DNA from 2 places in the Leisingera sp. SA32 genome. Region 1 is predicted to be linked to the other one. Evidence: riboswitches for the same ligand, from Rfam matches in the RefSeq annotation. Region 1 holds a riboswitch; the other holds the start of a gene.

Region 1 (7,085 bases):
AAAAGACAGCACCACAAGGTCGCCGGGTGTCTGGCCCAGATCCTGCGGGGTGTCGGTCTGGTCGAGGCCATGGCTTTCGCGGAAGACGACATGCATGGGTCAGGCCTTTCGCAACGGGTGCAGACAGGTGCGGAGGGCAGGTCCCGGCCGCGCGTGGGGGGACAGCCCCCGCCCGAGGGAGCGGCCGGGGGCTGTGCGGTCCAGGGACCGGACAGGACAAAAGCTATCTTCGCCCCGAACCCGCATCAGCTCAGGCCCCCAGCTCGGCGCGGATTGCCGTCGCGTCGATGTTGTCGTGCTCGGCGATGACCACCAGCTGGGTCTTGCGCGGCTGCGCGCCCCAGGGTTGGTCATATTGCGCACGCAGACGCTCGCCCACGGCCTGAACCAGCATCCGCATCGGTTTTCCTTCCACCGCGACATAGCCTTTGACGCGCAGGATGTTGCGCTCGCGGGCCAGTTTCACGATGGCATCTTGCAGCGCTTCCGGATCGGAGACTTCGCCCATTTCGACCACAATGCTTTCGAAATCGTCATGCTCGTGGTCGTGATGGCCGTCGTGATGGCTGGGACGCGACTCCAGATCGTCCTCGGCGGCGGCGTTCAGGCCCAGGATGATGCGCGGATCGATCACGCCTTCGCTCATCGGCAGGATCGGCAGCTTGCGCGGGGCCTCGGCTTCGATCACGGCGCGGGCTTTCTCGATGCCCGCGTCGCCGGCCAGGTCAGCTTTGGACAGCAGCACGATGTCCGCGCAGGAGATCTGATCCTCGAACACCTCCGACAGCGGGGTTTCGTGGTCCAGGCTGTCGTCGGCCTCGCGCTGGGCGGCAACCGCGTCCAGATCGGGGGCAAACTGGCCCTTGGCCACCGCTTCGGCATCGGCGAGGGCAATTACCCCGTCGACGGTAATGCGCGAGCGGATCGCGGGCCAGTCAAACGCCTTGAGCAGCGGCTTGGGCAGGGCCAGACCGGAGGTTTCGATCAGGATGTGCTCCGGCGTTTCCGGCAGGGCCATCAGCTGTTCGATGGTGGGGATGAAATCATCCGCCACGGTGCAGCAGATGCAGCCGTTTGCCAGCTCCATGATGTTGTTTTCAGGGCAGTTTTCATCGGCGCAGGATTTCAGAATGTTGCCGTCCACGCCAGCGGTGCCGAATTCGTTGACCAGAACCGCCAGCCGCTTGCCTTGCGGGTTCTGCATCAGGTGACGGATCAGCGTGGTTTTTCCCGCGCCCAGAAAGCCGGTGATGACAGTGACGGGGATCTTGTTGAGATCGCTCATGAATTACTCCTCAGAAGGGAAGGCGGCCGGCGGGATGCGGGCAACAGATTGTTTGCGAAAGACGGTGGGGCGCTCGCGCCAGGGCACCAGCCCGTCGGCGCTGGCCGCATAGGCGGCGGTGCCGGTCAGGATCTCGGACACATGCAGGTCAGGGTCCATGTCGCCATAGACATAACTCCAGCGCTCCGCGCCACCGGTCAGCACCACCGCGCAGCTGCGCGAGCAGGCCGACAAGCATTTGACCCCACGCAGGGTGACGCCCTCGGGCAAGCCCGCCTGTTTCAGCGCGTCATGCAGCAAGGTGCCGGGGCGGGTGGCCTCGGGGTCGGCGCCCTCGTTGCGGCAGGTCAGGCACACGGTCAGGGTGACCGGGTCTTTCGGGGCGGCGGCGGGCGCCTGTTCATCAGCCAAAGGCACGTCTCCTGTCATGGCAGGCATGCGGGATAGCCGAAAAGGGGCGGTCACCATGCCTGCCCCTCACCCGGTCGCGGAACACCCCGCCCGCCCGTTGATCTCTCACGCGCTGGCAGGTCTCCCGGCTTGCGGATGCCAGGGCGGCGGCCCTGTCGGCCATCCTGCCTTCCCGGGGGTGTCCCAGTGGCATGGCGGCCTCATCCGGTCACGGTCGCGGGGGCGGCTGTGCTTATGGCCCTTGGTGGCCGTTGTCACATTCCCTCTTCGCCTGCGATTGCAGGAACCAGCGAAACCCCCTTGCGCTATCGCGCCCTTCTTTGTCAAGACTTGCACCAAACAGCTGGAGAGCCCCCATGAGCGAAAAACCCGAAACCGGCATTTCAGAAGAAGATGCCGCCCGCCACGCCTCCAAGATGGCCAAGAAGAAGGCCGCGCGCGACCGGATGATGAAGACCAAAGACGGCGAGAAGGGGCTGATCATTGTCCACACCGGACCGGGCAAGGGTAAATCTTCCTCCGGGTTTGGCATGATCATGCGCTGCATCGCCCACAAGATGCCCTGTGCGGTGGTCCAGTTCATCAAGGGGGCCTGGCAGACCGGCGAGCGCACGCTGATCGAGGAGAATTTCAGCGATCTCTGCCAGTTCTATGCGATGGGCGAGGGCTTCACCTGGGAGACCCAAGACAAGGCGCGCGACATCGCCGCCGCGCAAAAGGGCTGGGAGAAGGCCAAGGAGATGATCCTGGATGAGCGCAACACCATGGTGCTGCTGGATGAGATCAACATCGCGCTGCGCTATGAGTATCTGGATCTGGAGGAGGTGCTGGAGTTCCTGGTGGCGCACAAGCCGCCGATGACCCATGTGGTGCTGACGGGGCGTAACGCCAAGGAAGAGCTGATCGAGATCGCGGATCTGGTGACCGAAATGGGCCAGATCAAGCACCCCTTCCGCGCCGGGGTGAAGGCGCAGAAAGGCGTTGAGTTTTAACGCCGAGGGCAGCGCCCTCCCGTAGCGAGGGGCGGGTGCTGCCCGGCTTATCGGCCGGGCAAGTTTGTCACGCCGCAGGCTGTGCAGTTTTTTCCTGGATGTAGGCATCCACTGCCTTGCGCTGGGCGTCATCCAGCCGCAGCCCCAGTTTGGTGCGCCGCCAGAGATAATCGTCGCCTGCGCGCACCCATTCGCGGGTGACGGCCCAGTCCAGTTCCCGGGCCGTGATGGTCGCACCGAAATTCTGGCCCAGATTCTCGGCCGTTTTGGCGTCGCCCAGAACCTCCCAGGCCTCTGTGCCGTAGGCGCGGATCATCCGCCCCGCCCAATAGGGCGTGAGGAAGGGGTAGTCCGCGGCCAGTTTTGTGGTCAGTTTCTCCACGTCATCCACCGCGAAATCGCCGCCGGGCAGGGCCACGCCAGCGGTCCAGTCCGCGGAGAGCTGCGGGAAGGCCTCGCCGATTTTGGCCAGCGCCGCCTCGGCCAGTTTGCGGTAGGTGGTGATCTTGCCGCCAAAGACATTCAGCAGCGGTGCCTGCGCCTTATCCAGCGTCAGCACGTATTCGCGCGTCGCCGCGGTGGCAGAACTGGCGCCGTCATCATAAAGCGGACGCACCCCGGAGTAGGTCCAGACGATGTCATCGCGCGTTACCGGTTTTTCGAAGTATTCCGATGCGAAATCAACCAGATACTGTTGCTCCTCGGGCGTGCACTCGGGGGCGCTGTCCGGGTTGGGGTGGTCCGCATCGGTGGTGCCGATCAAGGTGAAATCTTGCTCATACGGAATGGCGAAGATGATCCGCCCGTCTGCACCCTGGAAGAAATAGCAGCGGCCGTGGTCGAACAGTTTCGGAACCACGATATGGCTGCCGCGCACCAGGCGCACGTTTTCACGGCTGTTCTGGCCCAGCTTCTGATGCAGCACATCGGCCACCCAAGGCCCGCCGGCGTTGACCAGCATCTTGGCGCGATGCTCCTGCTCTTGCCCGCTGGCGTGATCGCGGGTGCGGATCAGCCAGTGATCGGCGTGGCGTTCGGCTGACAGCACTTCGGTGCGGGTCAGGATCCGCGCGCCGCGTTCCTGCGCATCGCGGGCGTTCAGCACCACCAGCCGGGCGTCCTCAACCCAGCAATCAGAATACTCAAAAGCGGTTTTGAACTTGTCTTTCAGAACCTTGCCGGCCTCATCTCGGGTCAAGTCCAGCTTGGCGGTGCCAGGCAGGATGCCGCGTTTGCCCAAGGAGTCGTACAGGAACAGTCCCAGCCGGATCAGCCAGGCCGGGCGGCGGCCCTTCATCCAGGGCATCACCGTGGTCAGCAGTTTCGACGTCGGCGTTTCGCTGTCAAACCGCATGTCCTTGTGAAACGGCAACACAAAGCGCATCGGCCAGGAGATATGCGGCATCGCCTTGAGCAGCACCTCGCGCTCGATCAGCGCCTCGCGGACCAGGCGGAATTCGAAATACTCCAGATAGCGCAAGCCGCCGTGAAACAGCTTGGTCGAGGCAGAGGAGGTGGCCCAGCCGAGATCCTTCATCTCAGCCAGGGTCACCGACAATCCGCGTCCGGCGGCGTCGCGGGCAATGCCGCAGCCGTTGATGCCGCCGCCGATGATGAACAGGTCTGTTACAGGGGTGTCAGTCATTTTCGCTGCTTTCGTTTTGTCCGGCGGTGAGGATGCGGGTGCCTGCCGCCTGCGCGGCCTCGGCAAATTCCGCGGGAGCGGGGCGGTCGGTGATGACCACATCCAGATCGGTCAGATCGCAAATGCGCACCGGGGCGGAGCGGGTGAACTTGCTGCCATCGCAGACCAGCACCCGTTGGCGGGCGTTCTTCAGGATCGCGCGGGCCACGGAAACCTCGCGCGGATCGTGGTCCATCACTGCGCCGTCGGCGTCCAGCGCCGAGGCGCCGATGATTGCAAAATCTACCTTGTAGCGGGCGATGAAGGCCACCGCGTCCTCGCCCACGATGGCGCCGTCGCTTTGCCGGACGGTGCCGCCAGCCAGGATCAGCTCCTTCGCCTGTCCACCCATCATCATGTTGATGATGTTGATGTTGTTGGACAGAACGGTCAGTCCTCGGTGGCCTGACAGCGCGCGGGCGACCTGCTCGGTGGAGGTGCCGATGTTGAGGCTGATGGAACAGTTGTCGGGGATCAGCTCCGCCGCAGTCAGCGCCATCGCCTGCTTGCCGCCGGCGTTCAGGCGGCGGCGGTCGGCGTAGTCCTGGCTTGCGGCAGAGCTGATGCGCACCGCGCCGCCATGCACCCGCGACAGCGCCCCGCGCGCCGACAGGTCACGAAGGTCCGCCCGTACCGTCTGCAAGGACACGCCAAAGCGCTGCGACAGGTCTTCAACCTCGACGCGGTCCTGCTGGTTCAGCAAGGCGATAATTTCGTTTTGACGGCTGGAGGCGTCCATTTGCTTTCCTTTCGCGGCTATTCAGTAGCGGATCACGCGCGAAGAGTCACGGGCTGATTTCGTTTTGTCGTGGCGCGACGGTAAAACGAAAAGATGCGCCCGGGTGGGGCGCACCTGTGGTTGCGTTGCGAAAGCGGAGGTCAGTCCAGCGGGATTAGATGGTTGTCCCAAGCCAGATCCGCCTGTTGAAGCGGCTTGCTGCCGATGCCGGTGAGACGCAGGAGACGACCGCCACCGGTGCTGGCGACAAAGCCGCCAGCACCGGTGGCAATGCCGCAAACATCCGCCATCCGCTCCTCGCGCAGAAAATCGCCGCTGTCACAATCCATCAGTTGCACCACGCCGCCGCGTGGCGAGGTGACGGCCACCTGCGTCCCGTCCGGCGAAAACGCAATGGAGCCGCCATAGCCATGCAGGTTTATCACGCGTGGATCCCCATCACCCAGCAGCCGCGCCGGGGCGCCGGGACGGTGCAGCCCGACAATCGGCACCATCTCGCCCAGATCACCCTGCCACTGCATGGCAAAACCCACTGTGCCGTCCGCGCGCATCGCTAGATGGCGGATTGAGTTCAGATACAGATCCTGGGGCAGCTCCAGCTGATCTTGGACCGTGCCGTCAAACGTCAGATAGCTGAGGTTCGGGCGCATAACGGCCAGGTTCAGCTTGGCGCGGCCACTGTCCGGGTGGGTCTCAATCCCGCCGTTGGCCACGACCAGCCCCGGCACATCGCGGCGCAGGGTGATGTCATGCGGTCCAACCCCGCCAGAGGCAAAGGCCGTCAGGCGGCGGTAGCGGGCGGCGGCATCCCAGACCCCAATCATGCCGCGGGCGGCGTCGTAGTCGTTTTCGCTGGTGAACAGCAGGCGACCATCTGGCGAGAACGTGCCATGGCCGTAGAAATGATGCCCGGCGGGTGGCTCCAGCCGGGCGATCGCGGTGCCGCTGCGGCAGTCGAGGACGTCGGCAAAACGCCCCGGACGGCGCGCAAAGGCAACGGCCTCGGGGCGGTTTGGATGCGCCGCGGCGGCGTGACCGCGACCGGGCAACGGGTGGCGGAACAGGATGTCGCCGCTGGCGGACAGCCCAGCCAGCAGGAAGTTGCCCTGCCGATCGCGCCCGGCCGACAGGAAGGCCGGGCTGCCGACGCTGGCCCAGCTGGCCTGTGGTGCCAGTCCAGCGGCCAAAAGCCCGGTCAGAAATCCACGGCGCGAGGGCATCAGTCACCATCCAGCGCGTTAAAGCCCGCAGCAACCCCCAGCGCCGGCCCCAGTCGGGCGGCAATCAGCGCGCGCAGATCGGCGACCTCCTGTCGCAGCGCCTCGATGCGGATGCGGCTTGCGGGGTCCGCCACCCCGGCAAAGATCGGATCCTCCAGCGATCCTGCCCGGCTGCGGACCTTGGCGAAGCCGCGCTTCAGATCATCCGTCAACGCCGGGTCGGTGGCCGTGTCCGCCCCGGCCAGGGCGAGGGCCAGCGGCTCCAATGCGTCCAGCGAGACCAGCAGATGGTGCAGGCTGCGACCGGAGCGGCGCGCTTCGGCGCGCAGTGGACGGGGGCGGTCGAATGTGCCCAACGGGCGCCCGAGACGCAGATCCTCCATCACCTGAAGGCCGGTGTTCAACGCCTTGAACAGCTCTTGGGTGATCTCCTCGTCGCTTTGATAGCGGTCGCGGGGGCTGCGCATTTCGGCGGCGTAGGTTTGTTGCCAGTCGCTCAGAATCGCCTGGGTGGTCGCGGCGATGTCGGTGCCGATCGCGCGGGTCAGGGTGCAGTGGTAATCCGGATCGCCCGCAGCGGACAGCTCCGGGTCGTAGAGCAGATATTCCAGCGCATAAAAACCGCGCGCCGCAATGGAATAGCTGGCAAAGCGCGCCGGGTCGGCGATGCCGGGGTCTTCCTCCCGCATCAGCTTGGCCAGCGCCTTGGGGGTCTTGCTTCGGCTGTCCGGCCAGAAGGCGAGGGCAAAGGCGC
Region 2 (7,085 bases), on a different contig from region 1:
CCGCGCCGGAACCGCCGTGAATCTTGGCGCCTTGCGTTTTGTCAGCCATGCGCCCAGCTATATCGCCTATGACCGCGGCTACTTCAAAGAGGCCGGGCTGGATGTCAGCTTTGACTTCTTCGAGGCCGCACAGCCGATGGCGGTCGCGATTGCCTCTGGCGATACCGATTACGCGATGACCGCGATTTCCGGCGGCCTGATTTCGCTGGCAGACAAGGGTGTTGCCAAGGTTATCGGCGGCGCGCTGTCGGAGGAAAAAGGCATCTCCGGCCAGAAGATACTGGCCTCTAACGCGGCCTATGAGGCTGGCCTGCACAGCCCCGCGGATCTGGACGGCAGAACCTTTGGCATGACCCAGGCGGGCTCGTCCTTCCACTACATGGGCTCGCGTATCGCAGCGGCAGAGAATGCCAAGTTGAAGTTCAAGCCGTTGCAGAAAACCGGGGCGGTGATCGGCGCCATCAAGTCCGGGCAGATCGACGCCTGGTCCATCGTGCCGCATATCGCCAAGCCCTTGGCCGATGCCGGCGCTGTCAAGATCATCGGCGAGGTGGCGGACTACATCCCCGACTACCAGGTGACCACGGTCTTCACCTCGGCGCAGAACGCCGCCAATGAAACCGAGCAGACCCGTGCTTTCCTGGCCGCCCTGGCGCGCGGCGCGGCGGATTTCAACGCCGCTCTGGTCGACAAGACAGCAGAAGAGGGCGAGCGGGAGGCGGTCATTTCCCTGCTTGCGTCGCACATCTACCCCGACCGCGCGCCGGAGGACGCCCGCGGGCCGATCGTGAATGGCGCGATGCGGATCAATCCGGGCATGTCGCTGAACCGCGAGTCGGTCAGGAACCAGCTCAACTGGTTCAAATCGGAAGGTCTGGTCAAATCCGGCGTCGAATATGACACGCTGGTTGACGAAAGCTACGCCGAAGCCAGCGCCTGATCCCAAAGCGTCGGCTGCTCCGTCGCGTGTAGCCGACCACCCTGCCATCGGAAGTATCTATGGAACTCAGACTTGAAGGGGTCTCGCATCGCTATGGCGATGTCGAGGTCATCCGCAATATTGACCTCTCCATCCCCAAGGGGCGCATTGTCTGCATCGTTGGCCCCTCCGGCTGCGGTAAGTCCACCTTGCTGCGGTTTCTGGGCGGGTTGGAGCGCCCCACCGCCGGGACGGTCAGCCAGGTCGGCCAGCCGCCCAGCGACAGCATCAACCCGCTGACCTATGTGTTCCAGGACTTCGCGCTGCTGCCGTGGCGCACGGTGGAGGGGAACATCTCCCTAATCCTGTCTGACCACGGGGTGCCGGCGAAACGGGCAAACGCCATCATCGACGATGTGCTGGCCCGCACCAAGCTGAGCGATTTCCGCAAGGCGCTGCCCAAACAGCTGTCTGGCGGAATGAAGCAGAGGGTCGCCATCGCCCGCGCTCTTGCGGTGAATCCGGCGGTCTTGTTGATGGATGAGCCGCTGTCCGCCCTCGACAGCCAGACCCGCGAACTGTTGATGGATGATCTGGTGGATCTCTGGACCAAATCGCCCTTCACCGCGGTCTACGTGACGCACAATCTGGCCGAGGCGGTGCGCCTGGGGCATCAGGTCGTGGTGCTGTCGCGCCGCCCCGGTGCCATCAACGAGGTGATTGAGATCGACACCCCGCTGGCGGATCGCCGGTCCAATGACCCCGAACTTGAACGGACCCAACAGCATCTTTGGGCGCTGATGCGCGCCGAGGCTGAGGCCGCTGATATGGAATTGATCGATGACTGACACCGCATCCGAGACCTTAGATGTCCGCCCGGTGCAATTCCGCGGCGGCGGTTTTCGCCCGTCCTCTCCGCGTTGGGTCGGCCTGTTGGTATTTGTGCTTCTGATTGCCCTGCTGGAGTGGGGGACCCGCACGGGGGTCATCTCGTCGCTGACGGTGCCGCGTCCGTCGGATGTGTTCCACACGTTGCGGGATCTTGCGGTGTCGGGCGCGCTCTGGACCAACCTCGCCCCGTCTCTGATGCGCCTTCTGGTCGGCGGCACCATCGGCGCCAGTGCGGGCATTGCCGTCGGCGTGATGATCGGGCTGTTCTCGGTCGCCAGAGCGGGGCTGGTTCCGCTGGTTGCAGCGATCTTCCCAATTCCCAAGATCGCGCTTTTGCCGCTGTTCGTCATCTGGTTCGGCATCGACGAGGCTTCGAAATACGCCCTGATCGCCTTTGGCACCTTCACCCCCACGGTCGTGGCCACCTATGGCGCCGTGGACAACGTCGACCGCTCGCTGATCCGCATGGGGCAGAGCTTTGGCCTGCGCTGGTCGACGGTCGTGCTGCGGATCGTTCTGCCCGGTGCCATGCCCGGCATTCTGTCCGGGCTGCGCGTCAGCCTGGCCATCGCGATCATCCTGCTGGTGGCGGCTGAAATGCTGGGCGCCGAACACGGGATTGGCGCCTACATCCTGCAGGCGGGCTCGCTTTACGACCTTGAGCGCCTGTTTGCCGGGGTGACGATCCTGTCGCTGCTGGGCGTCTTGCTGTCGACAACCGTCGGGCTGGTCGAGAAACACCTGCTGGGGTGGCGTACATGAGCCGGAAAACAGAGAGTGAATACGATGTGGTTGTCGCCGGTGGCGGCGCGGCCGGCATCGGCGCGGCGCTGGGGGCTGCCCGCGTCGGGGCCAAGGTGTGCCTGGTGGAAAAATACGGGTTTCTCGGCGGCGCGGCGACGACCTCGCAGGTTCTCGCCTATTGCGGTTTTTTCCAGCAGGGGGCGGAGCCGGTAAAGGCAGTCGGTGGCGCTGGTGATCTGGTGCTCGATGCGATGCGGGCCTGCGGCATGACCGGTGAGGCCCACAATTCGGAAACCACCGGCAACTGGATCATCCTGCTGAACCCCGAGTCCGCAAAACTGGCCTTCGACAGGGTTCTGGCCGATCACGGTGTGGACGTGTTGCTGCATTCCCGTGTCGCAGCGGCAACGCGCACGGCAGACCGCATTGAATCGGTCACGGTGGCAGGGATGGAGGGCAGGCGCCGCATCATCGCCGAAGGGTTTGTGGATGCGACGGGGGATGCCAACCTGTCTCTCGTCTCCGGCGTTGAAATGCGCGAGGGCGATAGGGAGGGCAAGCTCCAGGCGGTCTCCGCGCCGATCCGGATTTCCGGTCTCGACCCCGAGACGCCAATTGATCGGCGCGCGATCCAAGCCGCCATCGCGGCGTACAACGCAACCGGCACCCACCCGATCACCCGTCGTGATGGGGGTATCTACACCCGCATTCCCGGCACTGGCGACATGTGGTGGATGATCATCGACCTTGCTTTGCGCGATCTCACCTCCGGCAGCTTCACCTGGGCCGAGCAGCGTGCCAGAGAAATGGCGAATGACTATGTGCAAATGCTGCGCGATCATGTTCCGGGTTTTGCGCGGTGCTTCCTGGCCCAATCCGGACCGCAGATTGGCATTCGCGAAAGCAGGCATCCCGCCACCCGCTATGAAATGACCGCCGAGGATCTCGCCAGCGGGCGGCAGCGTCCCGACAGCGTCGCCCGCGCGGCCTGGCCGGCGGAATTGCATGGCGAAGCAGGCAAGCCAATCTATCACCCGGTGGGCGGATCGGGATATGCCTCTGTGCCATTGGACAGCCTGAGGGTCCGTGGCCTCGACAACCTTTTTGTTGCCGGGCGCGTGGTAGGTGCCGACCCGGTCGCGTATGGATCCATTCGGGTGATGGGCACAGCCTTTGCCACCGGGGAGGCGGCCGGTATTTCCGCCGCATTGGGAACTGCCAACGGGGAGGACGTGGGCGCGGAGGTGCGCCGCCTTGGTGGTTTGACCTGACCCACGCGGCACCCATCAGCCGGTATTCCATGCTGCGCCCCGGTGGACGTCATTTGGGTATCGCGCAAAGGGCATAGCAGTTGACAGATCGGAGGAATTTGCGCAGACATCCAATCGATGGTTCCCGGCCATATCAGGCAATGGGATGAAAAGGGAATTTGGTGAGGGCCCAGCGGCCCAAGTCCAGAACTGCCCCCGCAACTGTGAGCGGTGAGTACTCCGTCAGAACCACTGGATCTGCCAGATCCGGGAAGGGACGGCACGCTTTGATCCGCAAGTCAGGAGACCTGCCATCGGCAAACCGTAACCAATCGGGCGGAGGGCCCGTGGAGGAAGAGATGACAGTGTCCACAGCGTTCTGCGCCTGCGTCTGCCCGCCTCCGCTCATGAGGCATGCATGGACGCGCGCATCTATTTGATTTCCGCAACTTACGTCAGCCAAAGCCGGTTTCGCGCATTGGCCGGCAGCCTGGCGGCGGCGGCGCCCTGCACTGCAACGGCGGTGCGGCTGGAGGGTTCTGGCGACGGGCTGTGGCGGGCGCTCGACGGGATGGCCGAGCTGGGGGCAACCCGGATTGAACTGCGCCCGGTCGGGCTGCCGTTCTCGCAAAGCCTGGAGAGCTGGCTGCCCGGTGCGGCCAGCGCCTGGCTGGCGCGCCAGGCCGGGGCGCGCCCTGAAATCCTGCTGGCCGGCGCGCCGCAGGCCGATGCGACGGTGGTGCACGCCGTCGCGCAGGCGCAGGTCGCCCTGTCGCCGATACAGCCGCGTCCCGATGGTGAATTGGGCAAGGGCTGGGACAGCCCGCCTGGTCATCGCCATCACCTGCTGGTCTGCACCGGGCCGCGCTGCCATCTGAAGGACGCCCCCTGTCTGCTGACGGCGCTGAAGGCGGAACTCGGACGGGCGCAGGTCGCCGCGGAGTGTCTGGTGACCTCCACCGGGTGCCTGTTTCCCTGCAACAGCGGGCCGGTCGTCATTCACTATCCCAAAGGCAACTGGTACCGGGTCCGCAACCGCGTGGAGGTGCGCAGCTTCGTGGCTGAGGCACTCTGTGCGGGGCGCGTGCCGGATGCTTTGATTATTCATCATTCAGGAGAGACACATGAGCTTGTTTAAGAGCCCCGCAGCGCTGTGCCTTGCTGCTGCTGCCACGGCGGCGCAGGCAGCTCCGGTCACCATTCAGGGCTGCGAAACATCGTACACCTATGAAACCGCGCCGACGCGGGCCATCACCCTGAACCAGCAGGCTACCGAAGTGATGCTGGCGCTGGGTCTGGAGAAGGCCCTGGTCGGCACCGCCTATCTGGATGACAAGATCCCGGCGCAATGGCTGGCCGCATATGACAGCGTGCCGGTGCTGGCCGAGAAATACCCGGCGGCGGAAATTGTTCTGACACAAGAGCCCGACTTCCTGTTTGCAGGCTTTGCCTCCGCCTTTTCCGAGGACAATCTGGGCGCGGCACAGAAATGGCACGATATGGGCGTTGGCACCTATCTCGTGGATGCCTCCTGCAAGGCGGCGCATCCGCAGGATGTTCCGTTGACCATCGCACCGATCCTCAAGGATATCGCGGTGATCGGTGACATTTTTGGCGTGCCGGACCGCGCCGACGCGCTGATGGCCGCCACCAAGGCCCGCATTGCGGCCGTCGAGAACAACCCGGCCGGAGCCGGGCGTACCGCCTTTATCTATGACAGCGGCACCGACACGCCGTTTTCGATCGGCTGCTGCGGCGGCCCCGCGCTGGTCGCCAAAACGGCGGGCCTGACCAGCATCAGCGCCGACGTGGAGGGCGCCTGGGTTGATCTGGCCTGGGAACGCGTTGTCGAGGCAGACCCGGATGTGATCCTGCTGATCGAGGCGGAATGGTCCTCGGCGCAAGAAAAGCGGGACTACATGGAAGCCGACCCGGTGCTGTCCCAGCTGACCGCGGTCAAGGCGCAGCGCTATGTGGTGGTGCCGTTCTCGGAAACCTTGCTGGGCACGCGTTTTGCCGATGGGGTCGAGAATCTGAATGCGCAGTTGGCGGCGCTGCGCTGAATGCAGGCGCGCTTTCCGCTTCTGTTCCCGGCGGCCTTGGCGGCGATGGTGCTTGCGGCCATCGCCGGTGTGCTGTGGGGCACGGCCGACATCGGCTGGGCGGACCGCCTCGCGATCCTGAGCCGGAGCGAGGATGCCCCACGTGGGCTGTCGCTGATCGTGTGGCAATGGCGCATCCCGAGGGTGATGGCGGTGGGCCTGATCGGGGCCGGTTTGTCCCTGGCGGGGGCGCTGATGCAGACGGCGCTGCGCAACCCGATGGCGGACCCTTACCTGATGGGGTTGTCCTCTGGTGCGTCGGCGGCGGCGGTGGCGGCGATCATCTGGCTGCCTGCCGCGATCACCGACTGGCTGGGGGTGCCGCTGATTGCCTTTCTGGGGGCGGCAGCGGCCTTTGCGCTGACCATGGGGCTGTCGCAACGGCGCGGCCAGCCGATGGATCCGCTGATCGTGGTGCTCGCCGGGGTGGCGGTGTCGCTAATGTTTCAGTCGCTCACCGCTTTTTTTCTGTATGTCGGCGATCCCCATGCGACCCGCAATGCCATGGGCTGGCTGATGGGCACCGCCGCCGGAACCGAGTGGCAGGAGGTGCCGTTGCTGGCGGTTTCGGTGGCGGTGTTGGGGGCGCTGTTTCTGACCCAGGCCAATGCGCTGGATGCCACCCTGCTGGGCGAGGAGCGCGCCCAGGCGCTGGGCATCCGCACCGCCCGGCTGCGGGCGATGATCTTTGTCGCCACGGTGCTGCTGACCGGCTTGGCAGTGGCGGTTGCCGGGATCGTCGGTTTCGTCGGTCTCATCGTGCCGCACATGGCGCGGCTGCTGGTCGGAGCCCGGCACCGGGTGCTGCTGCCCATCACCATGGTGCTGGGGGCAACGGTGCTGATTGTGGTTGACCTTATGTGTCGGGTGCTGCTTGCTCCGGAGGAGCTGCCGCTGGGCGTGCTGCTGGCGCTGTTTGCGGCACCGCCGTTCATCTTCATCCTGAGAGGGCTGCGCCGTGCCGTCTGAGCTTGCGTTGGAAATCGACAACCTGACGGTGGAGATCGCTGGCGCCGCTTATGTGCGCGACGTGTCGCTGGCGGTGCCGAGGGGGCAGATCCATGGGCTGCTGGGGCCGAACGGCGCGGGCAAGACAACGCTGCTGCGCAGTCTTTACCGTGCGGTGGCACCGACTGCGGGGCAGATCCGGGCACAGGGGCGGCCAATCGGCGACCATGC

Evidence for each region. A riboswitch is a leader RNA that binds a small molecule or an ion and turns the genes downstream of it on or off. The one in region 1 is predicted to bind cobalamin.
Region 2: another riboswitch for cobalamin. It lies ahead of AC0IPL_RS12490 ((2Fe-2S) ferredoxin domain-containing protein); the one in region 1 lies ahead of AC0IPL_RS06640 (DUF1636 family protein).

The regions. Positions count from the first base shown of each region.
Region 1 covers NZ_JBVYHB010000003.1:314,259-321,343, forward strand. The annotation lists gene cobN (cobaltochelatase subunit CobN) at 1-96, opposite strand, end outside; gene cobW (cobalamin biosynthesis protein CobW) at 251-1,285, opposite strand; gene AC0IPL_RS06640 (DUF1636 family protein) at 1,289-1,696, opposite strand; cobalamin riboswitch at 1,794-2,002, opposite strand; gene cobO (cob(I)yrinic acid a,c-diamide adenosyltransferase) at 2,053-2,688, shown strand; gene glpD (glycerol-3-phosphate dehydrogenase) at 2,756-4,333, opposite strand; gene AC0IPL_RS06655 (DeoR/GlpR family DNA-binding transcription regulator) at 4,326-5,111, opposite strand; gene AC0IPL_RS06660 (DUF1513 domain-containing protein) at 5,252-6,331, opposite strand; gene AC0IPL_RS06665 (imelysin family protein) at 6,331-7,085, opposite strand, start outside.
Region 2 covers NZ_JBVYHB010000007.1:174,567-181,651, reverse strand. The annotation lists gene AC0IPL_RS12510 (ABC transporter substrate-binding protein) at 1-940, shown strand, start outside; gene AC0IPL_RS12505 (ABC transporter ATP-binding protein) at 1,000-1,767, shown strand; gene AC0IPL_RS12500 (ABC transporter permease) at 1,760-2,572, shown strand; gene AC0IPL_RS12495 (FAD-dependent oxidoreductase) at 2,569-3,825, shown strand; cobalamin riboswitch at 3,927-4,134, shown strand; gene AC0IPL_RS12490 ((2Fe-2S) ferredoxin domain-containing protein) at 4,223-4,942, shown strand; gene AC0IPL_RS12485 (ABC transporter substrate-binding protein) at 4,929-5,867, shown strand; gene AC0IPL_RS12480 (FecCD family ABC transporter permease) at 5,868-6,875, shown strand; gene AC0IPL_RS12475 (ABC transporter ATP-binding protein) at 6,865-7,085, shown strand, end outside.